Regions from separate parts of the Paenibacillus sp. J22P277 genome, predicted to be linked through region 3. Evidence: riboswitches for the same ligand, from Rfam matches in the RefSeq annotation. Region 3 holds a riboswitch; each other region holds the start of a gene.
What was found. Region 3 has a riboswitch for cyclic di-AMP ahead of AC50YL_RS14460 (3D domain-containing protein). Riboswitches for the same ligand answer to the same signal wherever they lie in the genome.
Positions count from the first base shown of each region.

Region 1: another riboswitch for cyclic di-AMP. It lies ahead of AC50YL_RS04980 (hypothetical protein); the one in region 3 lies ahead of AC50YL_RS14460 (3D domain-containing protein).
Region 2: another riboswitch for cyclic di-AMP. It lies ahead of AC50YL_RS31880 (C40 family peptidase); the one in region 3 lies ahead of AC50YL_RS14460 (3D domain-containing protein).

Region 1 is NZ_JBXENS010000002.1:35,463-40,302, forward strand. Features, by position in the region: gene kdpA (potassium-transporting ATPase subunit KdpA) at 1-1,613, opposite strand, end outside; gene AC50YL_RS04970 (potassium-transporting ATPase subunit F) at 1,655-1,732, opposite strand; gene AC50YL_RS04975 (hypothetical protein) at 1,966-2,415, opposite strand; gene AC50YL_RS04980 (hypothetical protein) at 2,508-2,954, opposite strand; cyclic di-AMP (ydaO/yuaA leader) riboswitch at 3,068-3,238, opposite strand; gene AC50YL_RS04985 (NADH:flavin oxidoreductase) at 3,568-4,680, shown strand.
Region 2 is NZ_JBXENS010000010.1:188,206-193,045, forward strand. Features, by position in the region: gene AC50YL_RS31870 (DEAD/DEAH box helicase) at 1-633, opposite strand, end outside; gene AC50YL_RS31875 (hypothetical protein) at 839-1,258, shown strand; gene AC50YL_RS31880 (C40 family peptidase) at 1,411-1,911, opposite strand; cyclic di-AMP (ydaO/yuaA leader) riboswitch at 1,916-2,076, opposite strand; gene AC50YL_RS31885 (hypothetical protein) at 2,400-3,218, opposite strand; gene AC50YL_RS31890 (M1 family metallopeptidase) at 3,253-4,840, opposite strand, start outside.
Region 3 is NZ_JBXENS010000004.1:243,926-248,765, reverse strand. Features, by position in the region: gene AC50YL_RS14475 (CAP domain-containing protein) at 1-70, shown strand, start outside; gene AC50YL_RS14470 (TetR/AcrR family transcriptional regulator) at 181-813, shown strand; gene AC50YL_RS14465 (ATP-binding protein) at 886-2,019, shown strand; cyclic di-AMP (ydaO/yuaA leader) riboswitch at 2,086-2,285, shown strand; gene AC50YL_RS14460 (3D domain-containing protein) at 2,390-3,205, shown strand; gene AC50YL_RS14455 (polysaccharide deacetylase family protein) at 3,254-4,129, opposite strand; gene AC50YL_RS14450 (acetylxylan esterase) at 4,269-4,840, shown strand, end outside.

The DNA.
Region 1 (4,840 bases), on a different contig from region 3:
AGCGCCCCGATGACGAGGATGATCACGACGAGGATGCCCGAGAACAACGGCGTGTTGGTTCTCAGCGTGCCCGTCGTCACCGGAACGACGCGTTTGACCGCAAGCGAGCCGGCGATGGCGATCATCGCGATGATGGAAACGTACCGGCCGAGGAGCATGACCACGCCGATCATGATGTTGTAGAAATCGGTATTCGCGGTCAAGCCGCCGAACGCCGAACCGTTATTGGCCGCGCCGGAGGTGAATGCATATAGCACTTCCGTCAAGCCGTGCATGCCGCCGTTCGCGATGGACGACATCGCGTTCGGACTAAGGAATGCGATGGCCGTCGGCACCAGAATGACGAAAGGATGGATCAGCAGAGCGATCGAAGCGAGCTTCACTTCCCTGCCTTCGATCTTCTTGCCCAGGAATTCCGGCGTCCGCCCGACCATCAGGCCGCATATAAAGATCGCCAGAATGAGGTACAATAAACCATTGAGCAGTCCGACGCCCTTGCCGCCGAACACGTTGTTCAGCATCATTTCCGCCAGAGGCACGAACCCGCCCATCGGCGTTAACGATTCATGCATGTTGTTGACGCTGCCGGTCGTAGCCGCCGTCGTCACCGCGGTGAACAAGGCGGACTCGGAGACGCCGAAGCGCACTTCCTTGCCTTCCATGTTGCCGTGAACGCCCATGGCGTCGATCGCGCCGACGCCTCTGTATTCGGAGATGAACACCGTCGCCAGCATGACCAGGAAGATGAAGCTCATGGCGCCGAATACGGCCCAGCCCTGCTTCTTGTTCTTGATCATGAGACCGAAGGCATAGACCAGCGCCGTCGGCAGCAGCATCATGCACAAGATATGGACGAGGTTCGCGAGCGCCGTCGGGTTCTCGAACGGATGCGCCGCGTTCGTGCCCATATAGCCGCCGCCGTTCGTGCCCAAGTGCTTGATGGATTCAAGCGAAGCGACGACGCCCCGCGTGATCGTCTGTTCGCCGCCGCCGAGCGTCGAGGCGTGAACGGCGCCGAGCAGCGTCTGCGGCACGCCTTGGAATACCAGGAACAGCGCGACGATGAAGCTGATCGGCAGGAACACACGCGTGATGGAGCGGGTCATGTCGACGTAGAAGTTGCCGAGGTCGTCCTTGCGGCCGATCAAGCCGCGGATGAAGGCGACCGCCACCGCGAAGCCGGTCGCTGCCGACGTGAACATCGGGAACGTGATCGCCAGCATTTGCGACAGGTAAGACAACCCGTTCTCGCCGCTGTAAGACTGCCAGTTCGTATTGGTTATGAACGAAGTGACCGTATTGAAAGCCTGACCGGCCGGCATGTTGCCGATCCCGTCCGGATTCATCGGCAGATAGCTCTGCAGCCGAAGCACGAGATACATCAGCAGCATCATGACGAAGTTGGATAGCAGCACGGCGCCAAGGTAGCCGCGCCAGCCCATCGATTCCCCTTCCTTTACGCCCATGATCCGGTAAAGCAAACGCTCGACCGGGCCGAATACCCGGTCGAGGCCCGTTTTTTCCTGCGAAAAAACTTTGACGAGATATGTGCCCGCCGGCTTCACCAACAGCATGATGATGACCAGCGTAATGGCAACTTGTACGAATCCCATAGCCATAGCAATGTTTCCTCCTCGTTATTGAAGCAGCTTACTCAAAACTTTTCCGGCTTCACCAATACGAAACCGAGATAGATCATCAGGCAGATGGCGATAATCCCCATTACGACCATGTCGCTTCCTCCTTTGTAGTGGATCCGGCCTCGTTGGCCCGATCCGTTCAGCTAACGCAACTGCTTGGGGAGATCGGCCTCACGCTTTCTCGCATAATTTCTTGAAGCCCCAGAACAATCCGTACAGGACCGCAGCCAAGAGGACCATCGTAAAATCGTTAACCATCCGAGCACCCTCCTCACGAGCCTTTCTGTAGTTAGTCATAACATTTTCCAATCGAAGCAATCTTATGCTAATCCAGCAGAAACGAAATGCTGCCGGTGTTGGAATGCACGATGTGGGTGGCGCCGAGGCTCTTATAGATCAACCGGCCGTGCGTCCGCCCCGTGATGACGTATACCGGCTGATCCGTCCATTTGCGAATCATGCGCAGGTACCGGCAGCACAGCGACAGGCTGCTTTCGAACAAGAACACCTTGCCGACCGGATGATCCGGCATCTCCCACGTATCCGGATCGATCGTATTCACGAGCAGGATGGACGCGATGCCGAGCTTGGACAGCTGCTGCCGCTCCGCGACGCTGTTCGTGATCGCCGTAAACGGCACGCCTTTGACGAGCAGCTGCTTCATGAAATGCTCGCCGGATTTCGTCATGGCCGCGACGACGATCGTTGCCGAATTTGAATTGATTTCCCGTATGTCCACGTCCGCTCCACGCTCCCCTCTTCCGTACTCCGTCATCTTAATCCCATTCCCCATAAAATCGGGGTAAAGAGATCGCCCCCAGGGTGTAAAAAAAATATAAAAACGGCCATGTCGCCGCGGTTCTCCGCCTAGAAAATGACATATGCCTCCGCGTGCTCGAAGCAAAAGGAATGGTCGTGCAGGCTGTCGGACAACGATCGGCCCACCGGCGCCCCGATGCCGCCGGCCAGCTCGCGCAGCGCCGCTTCCGCCGCCAACGACCGGACGTCGCCCCAAGCCTCGTGCTTGATCCGGGCTTCCAGCAGGCCTTCGCTGAGCGTATGGTGCTTGAACCCCTGGAACGCGCAGGCCCATTTGATAAAATCGCCCTTCAAGGCGCATTCCCGGAAGACGCCGATGCCGAGCTCGCCGGAGCCCGTGCCGAGCATCAGGATGCCGCACCAATCCCCGTTTCCGCAGTCCGGCAACAGCAGACGCGCCGTCTCGCGATCGAACCGGAAGCATTCGATGCGCTCGATTTTCACCATATCCATGCGTTCTCTTTGAAGCGAAGCCCTTGTCTGTACGGCGTGCATGCTCATTCACTCCTTCGTGGGATAAAAAAAAGAAGCCGGGAAGAAGAGATGTCTCCACTCCCGGCTTCATGGACAGCGCAAAGAAAAAGGCTGCTTCGCGCGCTTTGGCCTAAGTCGTCTCTCTGGTTCGCTTGCGAGGTTAGCTGTCGGATTCGGGCTAGAGAGTGCCCTACCCGGACAAGCGTTGCTTGTCCGCGATTCACCCCGGGAAGACGCGCCGCCACGCGGCGCCGGCTTCCATTGGTTCCCCCGCTCCCTATAAAGGGATTCAGCGATTATGGGTTGAACGATGATTGCTTGTGATGCTTCTAATCGTAGTCCCGGCGGCGAAAATTGTAAAAAGCCGCAGAAACCCGCATGACGAAATTCTTGTCGGTCAGCGGCAATGAAAGCGCGCACAAAGAATGGTATCGGCGGCATGCCTGCAAATTGCTTTCGTTTTCGGGTGTATCTCCGTTCGCGAGCCCTCCGTCTCGATAAGGTCCGGCGGATATAAAAGCCGACTATTTCTATTGAAATGAACGACTTAAAGGTTTAAAGTTAACCTATAATTTCCCAATGCCCTTATGCCCCAGTCCCTTGATTCCGCATTTTTTCCCGAGGAGGAATTTGGATGAGCACTACTTCTGCGCAAGCCCTGTTCGCCCCCTTCCGTTCCGAAAAGCTCTCGCTCGATAACCGGATCGTCATGGCGCCGATGACGCGCGGCTTCTCTCCCGGCGGCGTGCCGGGCGAAGACGTGGCCGCCTATTACCGGAGGCGCGCCGAGAACGGCGTCGGCCTCATCGTGACGGAGGGGACGCTGATCGATCATCCCGCGGCCGGCGCGAGCCCGAGTTTGCCCCATTTCTACGGGGAGGCTGCCTTGAACGGCTGGGCCGGCGTCGTCGGCGCGGTCCACGAAGCCGGCGGCAAGATCGCTTCCCAGCTCTGGCATGTCGGCATGACCCGCAAGCCGGGAACCGGGTCGAACCCGGACGCGCCTTCCGTCGGTCCGTCGGGACTGAACCTCGCCGGCGAGCAAGCGGGCGAGCCGCTTACCGAGAACGAGATCGCCGGCCTGATCGCGGCCTACGCGCAAGCCGCAGCCGATTCCAAACGGCTCGGCTTCGACGCCATCGAGCTGCACGGCGCCCACGGCTACCTGATCGACCAATTCTTCTGGGGCGTCACGAATATCCGGACGGACCGGTACGGCGGGGACTTGGTGTCCCGGACCCGGTTCGCCGCCGAAGTCATCGCGGCCTGCCGGCGCGCCGTCGGCCCGGACTATCCGATCGTGCTGCGGTACTCCCAGTGGAAGGACGGCGCCTACGAGGCGAAGCTCGCGGAAACCCCCGCCGAGCTGGACCGCTTCCTGCGGCCGCTCGTCGACGCGGGGGTCGATCTGTTCCACTGCTCGACCCGCCGGTTCTGGGAGCCCGCCTTCGAGGACGGCGTCGACCTGAACCTGGCCGGCTGGACGAAGAAGCTGACGGGCAAGCCGACGATCACGGTCGGCTCCGTCGGGCTCGATCTGGAATTCACGCGCCTCTTCCGGGAAGGGATGGGCGCCGGAACGGCCAGCCTCGACGGTTTGCTGGAACGGCTCGATCGCGGCGAATTCGACCTGGTCGCCGTCGGCCGGGCGCTCTTGAGCGATCCCGCCTGGGCGCTCAAGATCAAGCAAGGAAGGCCGGACGAATTGCAGCCGTTCGCGCCGCAAGCGCTCGGAACGCTGTACTGACGCCTAGGCGCTGTCACAAAAAAAAGATTCGCAGACAACGGAAAATCCCGATAGGCAAACGAAGGACCTCCATTTCCGCCGCAAAGCGGAAATGGAGGTCCTTTTCTTGCGATAAATCCGTACTAAGCGGAGCTCGAAAGATCGCAAAAACGAGTTCGGG
Region 2 (4,840 bases), on a different contig from region 3:
GCCGATGCGCTGCACGGCCTGCTCGGAGAGCGCCGCAAGCCGTTCCAGCGAGAGCGACAGATGCGCCCCGCGCTTGTCGCCGGCAAGGCTATGGATCTCGTCCACGATGACCGCCTCCGCGGTTTGCAGCATATGGCGGCCCTTGTCCGATGTCAGCAGCAGGTACAGCGATTCCGGCGTCGTGACCAGCACGTCGGGCGGCCGGACCGCCATGCGCGCCCGCTCGCCCGGCGGCGTGTCTCCGGTGCGCACCGCGGTACGGAGGCCCGGCCAGGCTTCGTTCGCGGCCTCGCGGCCGTAGGCTTCGATTTCTTCGAGAAATCCGACCAAATGATGCTGAATGTCGTTATTAAGCGCCTTGAGCGGGGTAATGTAGACTATGCGCACGCCGGGCTTCCAGCCCGTTCCCTGCGCCATGGCCAGCGTTTTGGCCAGCGCGAGGCGGCTGAGGCAGGGCAGCAGCGCCGCGAGCGTCTTGCCGGAACCGGTCGGCGCGGCGATGAGCGTATGGTTGCCGGCGGCGATGGACGCCCAGGCGTCATGCTGCACGGGCGTGGGTTCGCCGAACGTTTGGCGGAACCACCCGGCCAGCGTCGGATGGAACTCCGCAAGCGCGGAGGGAGTCGAGGACATGCGGCAGCAGCTCCTTCATCTCAGTAGAAGATCGTTTTACGTACAGTCTATCATTCTAGTATTCATCATGCGTCAAACCATTCCTTTTCAGACGTCGGACGAGCCCAGCGGAGCCAAAAAGGCGGTTCAATAAGCAAGCTTGCGCGCATACATATAGTTTTACGACAACAGCGTCGGCGTACGGGCAGCGGGAGGTATCGGGAGGATGGCGAAATGGCGGGACAGCTTGGAGAAGCGCTTCGCGGAATGGAGGCGGCTGGAATACGAGGTGGAAGACACGCTGGCCGGCAAGCGCGTGCTTCGCGTCGCGGGGCCGCGCACGCCGCGGCTCACGACGCCGGTGTCGGTGGCGGTCAAGCAGGCCGAGCTGAACGCGGTGGAGGAGAAGTTCCAGGCGGGCTTGGCCTGCTTCTGTCTCGGCGAGCTCTCCGGGGAGGAGCGGCGGGCGTTTCTGCGGCTCTGGCACGAGCGGCTCGAATCGGGCGCGACCGTCGTGCTGGCCGACCGCCGCGGCGAAGGATGCGAGACGCCCGCGCAGCTGCGCGATCTGTTCACGCCGCATGCCAAAGCGCTGAACGTCCAGGTCGGACCGACCTTCTGGTGGGTCCGGTACGAGCGCGCCTGAATCGGCAGGCGGCATGCCCGTGCACCTGATATAAACAAACAAAGCCGCGGCTGCTTGTCCCGAAGGAGAAGCAGCGACGGCTTTGTCCGCAATCCCGAAGGGCAGGGTCGCACCCCTGACCGGACCGGCATTATTCATGCATGTTGCCCGAATTATTCGTCGGAATCGTTGTCGCCTGGTTCGTCGGATGGATCGTCGGCATATTTCTCGAACGTCTGCGGGCTCATTACGCGGCGAGCCGTTACATAGCGCTTCGCGTAATAGGACTCGCTAAGTCCGCTGATCGTGACGCCTTTGCTGGAAGAAGCGTGCGCAAACTTGCCGTCGCCAACATAGATGCCTACATGCGAGATGCCATTTCCCGTCGTATTGAAGAATACGAGATCCCCAGGGATCAGATCGCCCTTGGCGATTTTCTTGCCCAGCCCAGCCTGCGAACGGGATGCGTGCGGAATGTCGACGCCGAGTTTCTTGAACACGTACATCGTGAATCCGGAGCAGTCGAACCCTTTCGTGGTCGTGCCGGTGTAAACATAAGGTGTTCCGATCAGATCTTTGATGACGCCGTCCATTTTCGAGTCGGCGAACACGCTGCCGGCCTGAAAGATGAAGAGCATCGCAAGTCCGATCACCAGAGCAGAGAACTTCTTCAAAACGGGAAACTCCTTCCAGTGCCTACGAGGTTAGCTGTGGGGTTCGGTTGAAGGTCCCCTATGATCGCCTCTGGCAGCCGCATATGCGCACGAACGGCTGTCGGGATCAATTCACCCAGAATGGTTCCCCCGTTTCCCAAGATGGGAATTCGGCAAAATTTTCATTTCTCAGGGAAAGTTATTCGATCATTTTGTCGCTTCTCCTTCCGAGTTCACGTTTTGTTCACAAATTAAAATTATTAGAGTGAAACTTTTTGCCTCTCATTTTCGTATAGCGGCGCCGTTTTCCGGGTGGGAACGGCGTTTTTTGGCCGTTGTCGGAAAATCGGATTTATCCCGCAAAGCTTGTCTGCCCCGCAGCCGCGTGCATATGCCAAAAAGCCCCATCGCGGGTCGATGGGGCGAAACTTAAGTCCTATGCTTTTCGAATGAATTGACGGGTCTTTCGTCTCTATCTCATGTGCAGGCAAGGGCGCGAAGACATGCAGCTAGGATTGCTTCGACTGCCAGGCGTCGTACTGGGCGGCTACCGTCCACACCTTCATGATCGTTCGCAGCAGCTGGTAGCCTTGGTGCAGGACGAGCGCGAGCAGGCCGGCCCACAGCATCGACACGGAGGCGATCGTCATGCTGAGCACGGCGCCGATGCCCCACATCGCGAGCGACACCCCGGCGAAAGGGAGAAAGTTGGCGATCCCGCTCCAGAGCGCCCGCATGGAGCCGCTGCCGGTCACGGCGCCGAACTGCATCGCGAGGAAGAGCAGGTGCAGCAGGACCGCCCACAGGAGCCAGCCGCCCGCCCACGGCCCGGCTTGCTTCGCGAATTCCGTCAGGGTGCCGCTCGAGAGCAGCAGCTTGAGCGCCTTCGGCAGGAGCCAGCAGGCGGGCGCGAGCGTGAGCGCCGTCTCGAGCAGGTAGAGCAGGGCGACCGGTTTCCAGGCTTTGCGGATACCGCTTAGGAATTTCGTGCCTTTCTCCTCGGACACGTGATGCAGGGAGTGGAACAGGCCGGCGTTCAGGAACGGCGTGACGAGCATCCGGCCGGCCAGCAGTCCGCAGAACAGCAGGGCGTAAGGCCGGATCAGGTCGGTCTTCATGAGCTGAAACTGCGATTCGGTCAAGAAGAGCGAGATCGCGCCGCTGTTGGCCGCGTAGGCGTCGGGGAACCGCTTGAGCAGCGGGACCGCGATGTTCTCGATGGTCCGGTAGAGGAAGAAGCCCCAGATCAGTTCGTACAGAAACAGCAGGATGATGATGTACAAATGCTTCGACGTCAGCCGCCAGCCTTGCTTGATATGCGTTCTCATCCGCAAATCACCTCCTTTATTCATACGGCGGGCGTTACCAGGCGAGCGAGGAGAAGATCGTCTCGGCCAGCTTCGTCAGGCCGACGCTCCAGCGCGTACGGGTTTTCTCGGCCAGGTCGGCTTTCAGGAAATTGTTGATGTGCTTGTTGTCCAGCACGTTGTCGTTCTGCGGGTCGACCGCGGCCCAGAGCAGCTTGGAGCCGTGAACGATTTTGTATTGCACGTGGCTGTCCTGCCCGTCCCATACCTTCGGCATGACCGTGCCGTCGGCGAAATGGAGGATGACCGTCACGGGGCCGACGCTGCCGCCGGTTTTCTTGACGAGCACGACGTTCTCGTACTCCGTCTTGCCGCCTTGCTTGACGGGCGTCACGTGAATGGAGGATACGGAGTAGTCCGCCATCTCGTCCCCGTACACGAAGTGGCTGAAATAATCGTTCCACTTCGTCTTGGTGACCGTCTCCACGACCCGCTGGAAATCCGCGGTCGACGGATGCTTGAACTTGTACTTCTGGAAATACGTCCGCATGATCTTGCGCATCGTCGCCTCGCCCACCTGCTTCTCGATCCCGACCAGCACCAGCTTGGCGCGGATGTAGACGTTCTCGGCGTAGTGGCTGTTGTCTTGATACGACCAGGACAGCTGCTTGAGCGGGGCGGGGTCCGTCATGTAGCTCGCTTCCACGGGCAGGTTGGGCGCGACGCCGTACTCGCTTTCCATCACTTTGTCTTCCGCGTAGGAGGTGAAGCCCTCGTCCAGCCACGCTTCCTCGAATTCGTTCGAGGCGACCATGCCGTACCAGTATTGATGGCCGATCTCGTGCACGACGGTGCGCTCCAGGTCGTACCCGGGGTTGTCGTTCTCCGCCGAGAACGCGGTGACGAGCGTCGGATATTCCATGCCGCCCGCGCCGTTGCCGCCTTTGGGCGGGACGACGACGGAGAGCGTCGTGTACGGATAGGCGCCGTACCACTGCGCGTACTTGGCGAGCGCGGACTTGGCGGCGTGCAGGTAGCGGTCCTTGTACTTGGCGTGCAGCGGATCGAGGTACAGCTTGATGCGCACGCCCGGCACGCCTTCGGTGGAGAAGGGCTCCTCGGAATAGACGAAATCGGGCGAGGCCGACCAGCCGAAATCATGCACGTCGTCGGCGTAGAACTGGTACGTCCTGCGGCCCCCGTCCACGATGGACGCCTTCGCCTGGAAGCCGGTAGCGGCTACTTTATAGGTGGAAGGCACGTTGATCTTCACGCTGTAGATGCCGAAGTCGCTGTAAAATTCGGAGTTGCCGTGATACTGGTGCGCGTTCCAGCCTTCCGTGGCCCGGCCCCTCGTGCCCGCGGTCTCGTAAGCGGCGAGCTTCGGAAACCACTGCCCCGCCATGACGAAGTCGCCGGAGTAGCCCATGCGGGCGAACACCTCGGGCAGCTTGACCTCGAACTTCATCCGCAGCGTGACGCTCTTGCCGGGGGCCACGGGCGTCGGCAGCTTAAGCTTGGCCAGCGTGAGGTCGTTCGGATTGCCGTCGTCGGGCTGCACGTAATGCAGGCGCGGCAGGAGGCTGTAGCCCTCCGTCGTTTCGAGCGTCAGCAGGTTCATGTAGCCGGTGCTGTCCGAGGTG
Region 3 (4,840 bases):
GAACACGCACTACGGCAAAATCGGCGTCGCTTACTACAACGGCGAGTGGGTACAGGAATTTACGAATTAATAGGCGTTACGACGCGGAAAGCGGCTCCCTGGAGCCGCTTTCTTTACATTTGGGCGGTCCCCGTTTAATATATAACCAATGGTTATCAAAAAATAAAGGGGTCCAAACCGATGACGACGACAACAAGAAGAAAACAAATGACCGAGGACATGAAAGCGGCGATCCGGCAGTCCGCGGCCGAATTGTTCGCCGAGAAGGGCTACCCGCACGTGACGATGCGCGAAATCGCCAAGCGGGCCGGCTGCTCGCATACGGCGATCTATTTGTATTTCAAGAACAAGGAAGAGCTGCTGCAGCATATCGCCATTCCTTCGCTGCTGGAACTGGAGAACGATTTTCTCGCGGAGATGGCGAAGATGGACAGCACGCCGCTCGAACGTCTCAAGAGCATCTGCAGCCGTTACGTCGTCTTCAGCCTGAGCAGCGGCAGTTTACATACGGTCTTGTTCATGTCCGGTTCCGTGCGGGTCGACGACCCCGCTCCGGCGCTGGAGATCAACGTCATCCGCAACCGCTTGTTCGCGCACATGCGGGATTCCCTGCGTTTGACCCTTCCTCTCGATCCGGCCGACGACGGAGAGAAGCTTATGAACCGCGCGCGGGTGCTTTTTTATTACATGGAAGGCTTCGTCAGCACGTACGGGGGGCATACGGGGCCGACCGAAGAGCTGATCGCGCGCGTTCTTCCGATTTTCGGCGAAGGCATCGAGATCTTGATCGCTGGCATGAAGGCCCAATATTAATTGTTTCTAATGCCGAAGGGATTAGCTTAGCGGGAGCGAATTCGTTAGGATAATCGTTGCGGAGGTTGGGATATGAGGCGCAAAGCCGTTTATTGCAATCGCGTGCTTGCTTCGGCATTGAAACGAAAGCTGGCGCTGAAGCCGGGCGGGAACGCGGAACGCGGGCTTCATCCGGATGCCACGAGCTATCAGCGGCTGATCAAATATTTGCCCGAACCCATTTTCGTCCACGACGGCGAAATGGTTATTTTTTCGAATCAGGCAGGCTTGCGCATTCTCGGATTGACGGAAGCGGAGCTGCTGTCGAAGCCCTTTCTTCACTACCTCCATCCCGATGTAAGAGAAACCGCGAAGGAACGGCTTATGCAAGTCTTCGAAACGGACGAGCCCAACGATTTTGCCGAATCGAAGCTGGTCAGCGCCACGGGCGAAGTGATCGACGTCGAGGTTTCGAGCACCCGCATCCGCGATTATCCGGGCAAAGGCACGGTCGTGCAGAGCGTATTTCGCGACATCCGCGACCGCAAGAAGGACGAAGAGGCGATGATTCAGTCGGAGAAGTTGTCGGTAGTGGGGCAGATGGCCGCGGGCATCGCGCACGAAATCCGCAACCCGCTGACTTCGCTCATCGGTTTTTCCAAGTTTCTCAAGACGCGGATCGACAGCTACCACGATTATTTCGACATCATGCTCGTAGAGCTGGACCGGATCAACTCCATCGTGCAGGAGTTCATGGCGCTCGCGAAGCCGCAGGCGAATCAGTTCCGCAAGCATGATCTGATCAAGACGATCCAGAGCGTGCTCACGCTGCTCGAGACGCAGGCGATCATGAACAACGTGCAGCTGACCGCGTATTACGACACGGATTCCGCGTCGCTGCTCTGCGAGGAGAACCAGCTCAAGCAGGTGTTCGTCAACGTGCTCAAAAACGCCATCGAAGCGATGCCTCAAGGCGGGACGGTGGTCGTGGATTTGAAATCCGCAGGCAACGGGATTGCCGTCTCGATCGCCGATCAAGGGGTCGGCATTCCCGAAGAGCAGCTGCCGCTGCTCGGAGGTCCGTTCTTCACGACCAAGGACAGCGGAACCGGGCTCGGACTCATGGTGTGCTACCGTATCATCGAAGGCCATGGCGGCAAAATCGACATTTCCAGCCGCCCCGGCATAGGGACGACAGTGACGGTGCATTTGCCCAAAATCGATTGAAACGATGCCGCGGTTCGTCCGATGGGCGGATTTACCGGTAGGATTGTCCGTTCGAATTGTGTTATTCTATTACGCGAGCCGAAACGTTACTCGTACGGGGGATCTTTTGGAGCAAGTCATATTGCTCCGTTCCCGTCATCTGATGGACATCACATGACGGGTTCACCGCGCCTTGGCGCTGGGGTGAATCGCGCGTTTACGTGCGTAGGGTCGAACTCCTCGACCCGAATCCGACAACTAACCTCGCAGGCCGCATGCGATGACGACATCATCGTTCCGCTTCCGTTTAAGCGGATCTGTCGCTCTCGCGATGACGTCCTATGCCCGCTTTTCAGGCATATGGCCGTAAACTAAGGAGGAAATCGACAACATGAATATCCACTGGAAGAAGAGCGTTGTAGCAGCAGCGCTCAGCCTGGTCATTCTCGCCCAAAGCGCGGCGGCCCATGCGGAGGCCAAGTACAAGGCGAAGGACGACGACACGTTCTGGAAGATTTCGAGCCAATTCGGCGTCAGCGTCGATCTGCTTCAGCAGGCGAATCCTTTCGTCGACGCGGGAAACATTTACGAAGGCTTGATGCTGGTTATTCCGGCGGCCGCAACGGCCAAATCGATGGCGCCGGTGAAAGCGACGAAGCTCGCGGCCGATAAACAAGCCGTGAAGCCGGCAGCCAAAAAAACGGCAGAAGCTCCGAAAGCGGCAGCGAAAAAGGTTGCATCGGCAAAGAAAGTCGCTCCGGCGAAAAAAGTCGCCCCGGCGAAGAAAGCCGCTCCGAAAAAGACGGCGACGACTTCCAAGACGAGAAAAGCGACCGTTCAAAAGCCGCAGGCTGATCGCGTTACGGTGAATGGCAAGTCGTATGTCTACAAGGACGTCGTTCAGGCAAAAGCAAGCGCGTATACGGCTGCAGCCTCCGAGAACGGCTGGGGAGCGGTCGACTACTTCGGGAATCCGCTGAAGCTCGGAACGATCGCGGTCGATCCGGACGTCATTCCGATGGGAAGCAAATTGTATATTACAGGCTACGATCATAACGGTCTCCCGTCAGGAGGCATGATGGCGGTCGCGTCCGACCAAGGCAGCGCCATCAACGGGAACCGAATCGATATTTTCGTTCCGCAATCGCAGGAGCAAGCAAGCAATTTCGGCTTTCAATCCGTCAAGGTCTTCGTACTTGATAAATAGGCGTCATACGGCAAACGGCAGTCCCTCGGGACTGCCGTTTCGTTCATTCTATTCCCCTTTGCGATTGGCCGGACGGCCGAGCAGCTCGGGCAGCGTGACGATCGTGTATCCTTTGCTTCGCAGCAGCTTGATAAGCCGCGGCAGCGCGGCGACGGTGCCGGACAGATCCTGGCCTGCGCCTCCCCCGGCATGCTGCAGGATGATGGAGCCCGGCTGAAGCGTTCGCTTGATGTTGATCAGGATGGCGTTGCTGTCCAGGCTTCGCCAATCCTCGGAATCGACGTCCCAATTGACGACGGTATAGCCTCCGCCCCGGAGCCATTCCACCTGCGCCGGCGTGATTTCCCCGTACGGCGGGCGGACGAACCTCGGGCTGTAGCCTGCCAACGGCCTCAGAATCCAATCCGTGCGCAGGATTTGCTGCTGCATGGCATACAGCGAGATCCGGGAGAACACGGGATGATTGAGCGAATGATTGCCGATGATATGTCCTTCCCTGCTCATGCGCCGGACGAGGGCGGGATTGGCGGCCGCCCGCTGGCCGACGACGAAGAAGGTCGCCCTTACTTTATAGCGTGCCAGCGTATCCAGCACCTGGGGCGTGTATCTGGGGTCCGGCACGTCGTCGAACGTAAGCGCTACTTTCCGGTACCGCCGAGAGCCCCAGACGACGAAGGCGCCGGGATAGCGCTTCTGCAGCGTTACCCAGGACATCGATTTCGCTCGGCTCTGTTTCTTGGGCTTGGCGCCGGAGAAGGCGTCCGTTTCATCGGAGGGCTCTTGAAGCTTATGGACGCCGCTTTCCGCCGCGGCCGCATGCGACGTTACGGCGCCGAACTCCCGTCCTTCATCGGAGGAGGCGGTCAATAACGTCCAAGCCGCCAGCAGCAACAGCGCTTTCCTCGCCCCGCTAAACATCCGCATGGCCTTCCCTCCTTAATGAAGTCATTTTGCCCGCTGGCCGCGCCGGGCATTCACCGAAAAATCGGAATCAACACTTTACAGCGGTGGACCGAGCACGTAACATAAAAAGGAATAATTACGTGCGAAAAGGGGATTGAAGATGCCAAACATCGATATGCCGCTTCACCAATTGCAAACGTATTCAGGAATCAACCCGAAGCCTGCCGATTTCGATGCTTACTGGGAAAGGGCGCTGTCCGAGATGCGCGCGGTCGACCCGGCGATCGAGCTCGTGCCGTGTGAATTCCAGACGCCTGCGGCGGAATGTTTCGATTTGTTTTTCACGGGGGTCAGAGGCGCGCGCATTCACGCGAAGTACGCGCGGCCGCGCCGCTCTGACGCGCCGCATCCCGCCGTCGTGCAATTCCACGGCTACAGCGGCAATGCGGGAGAGTGGGCGGACAAGCTCGGCATCGTCTCGCTCGGCTTTTCGATCTTCTCCTTGGACGTCCGCGGACAAGGCGGCTATTCCGAGGACACGGGCGGCGTGTCCGGGACCACGCTGAACGGCCATATCGTCCGCGGATTGGACGGCGATCCGGACGGGCTGCTGTTTCGGCATGTTTTCCTCGATTGCGCGCAGCTGGCAGGAATCGCGATCGACAGTCCGGAAGTCGATGCCGAGCGCGTCTACGCCATGGGCGGCTCTCAAGGAGGCGCGCTGACGATCGC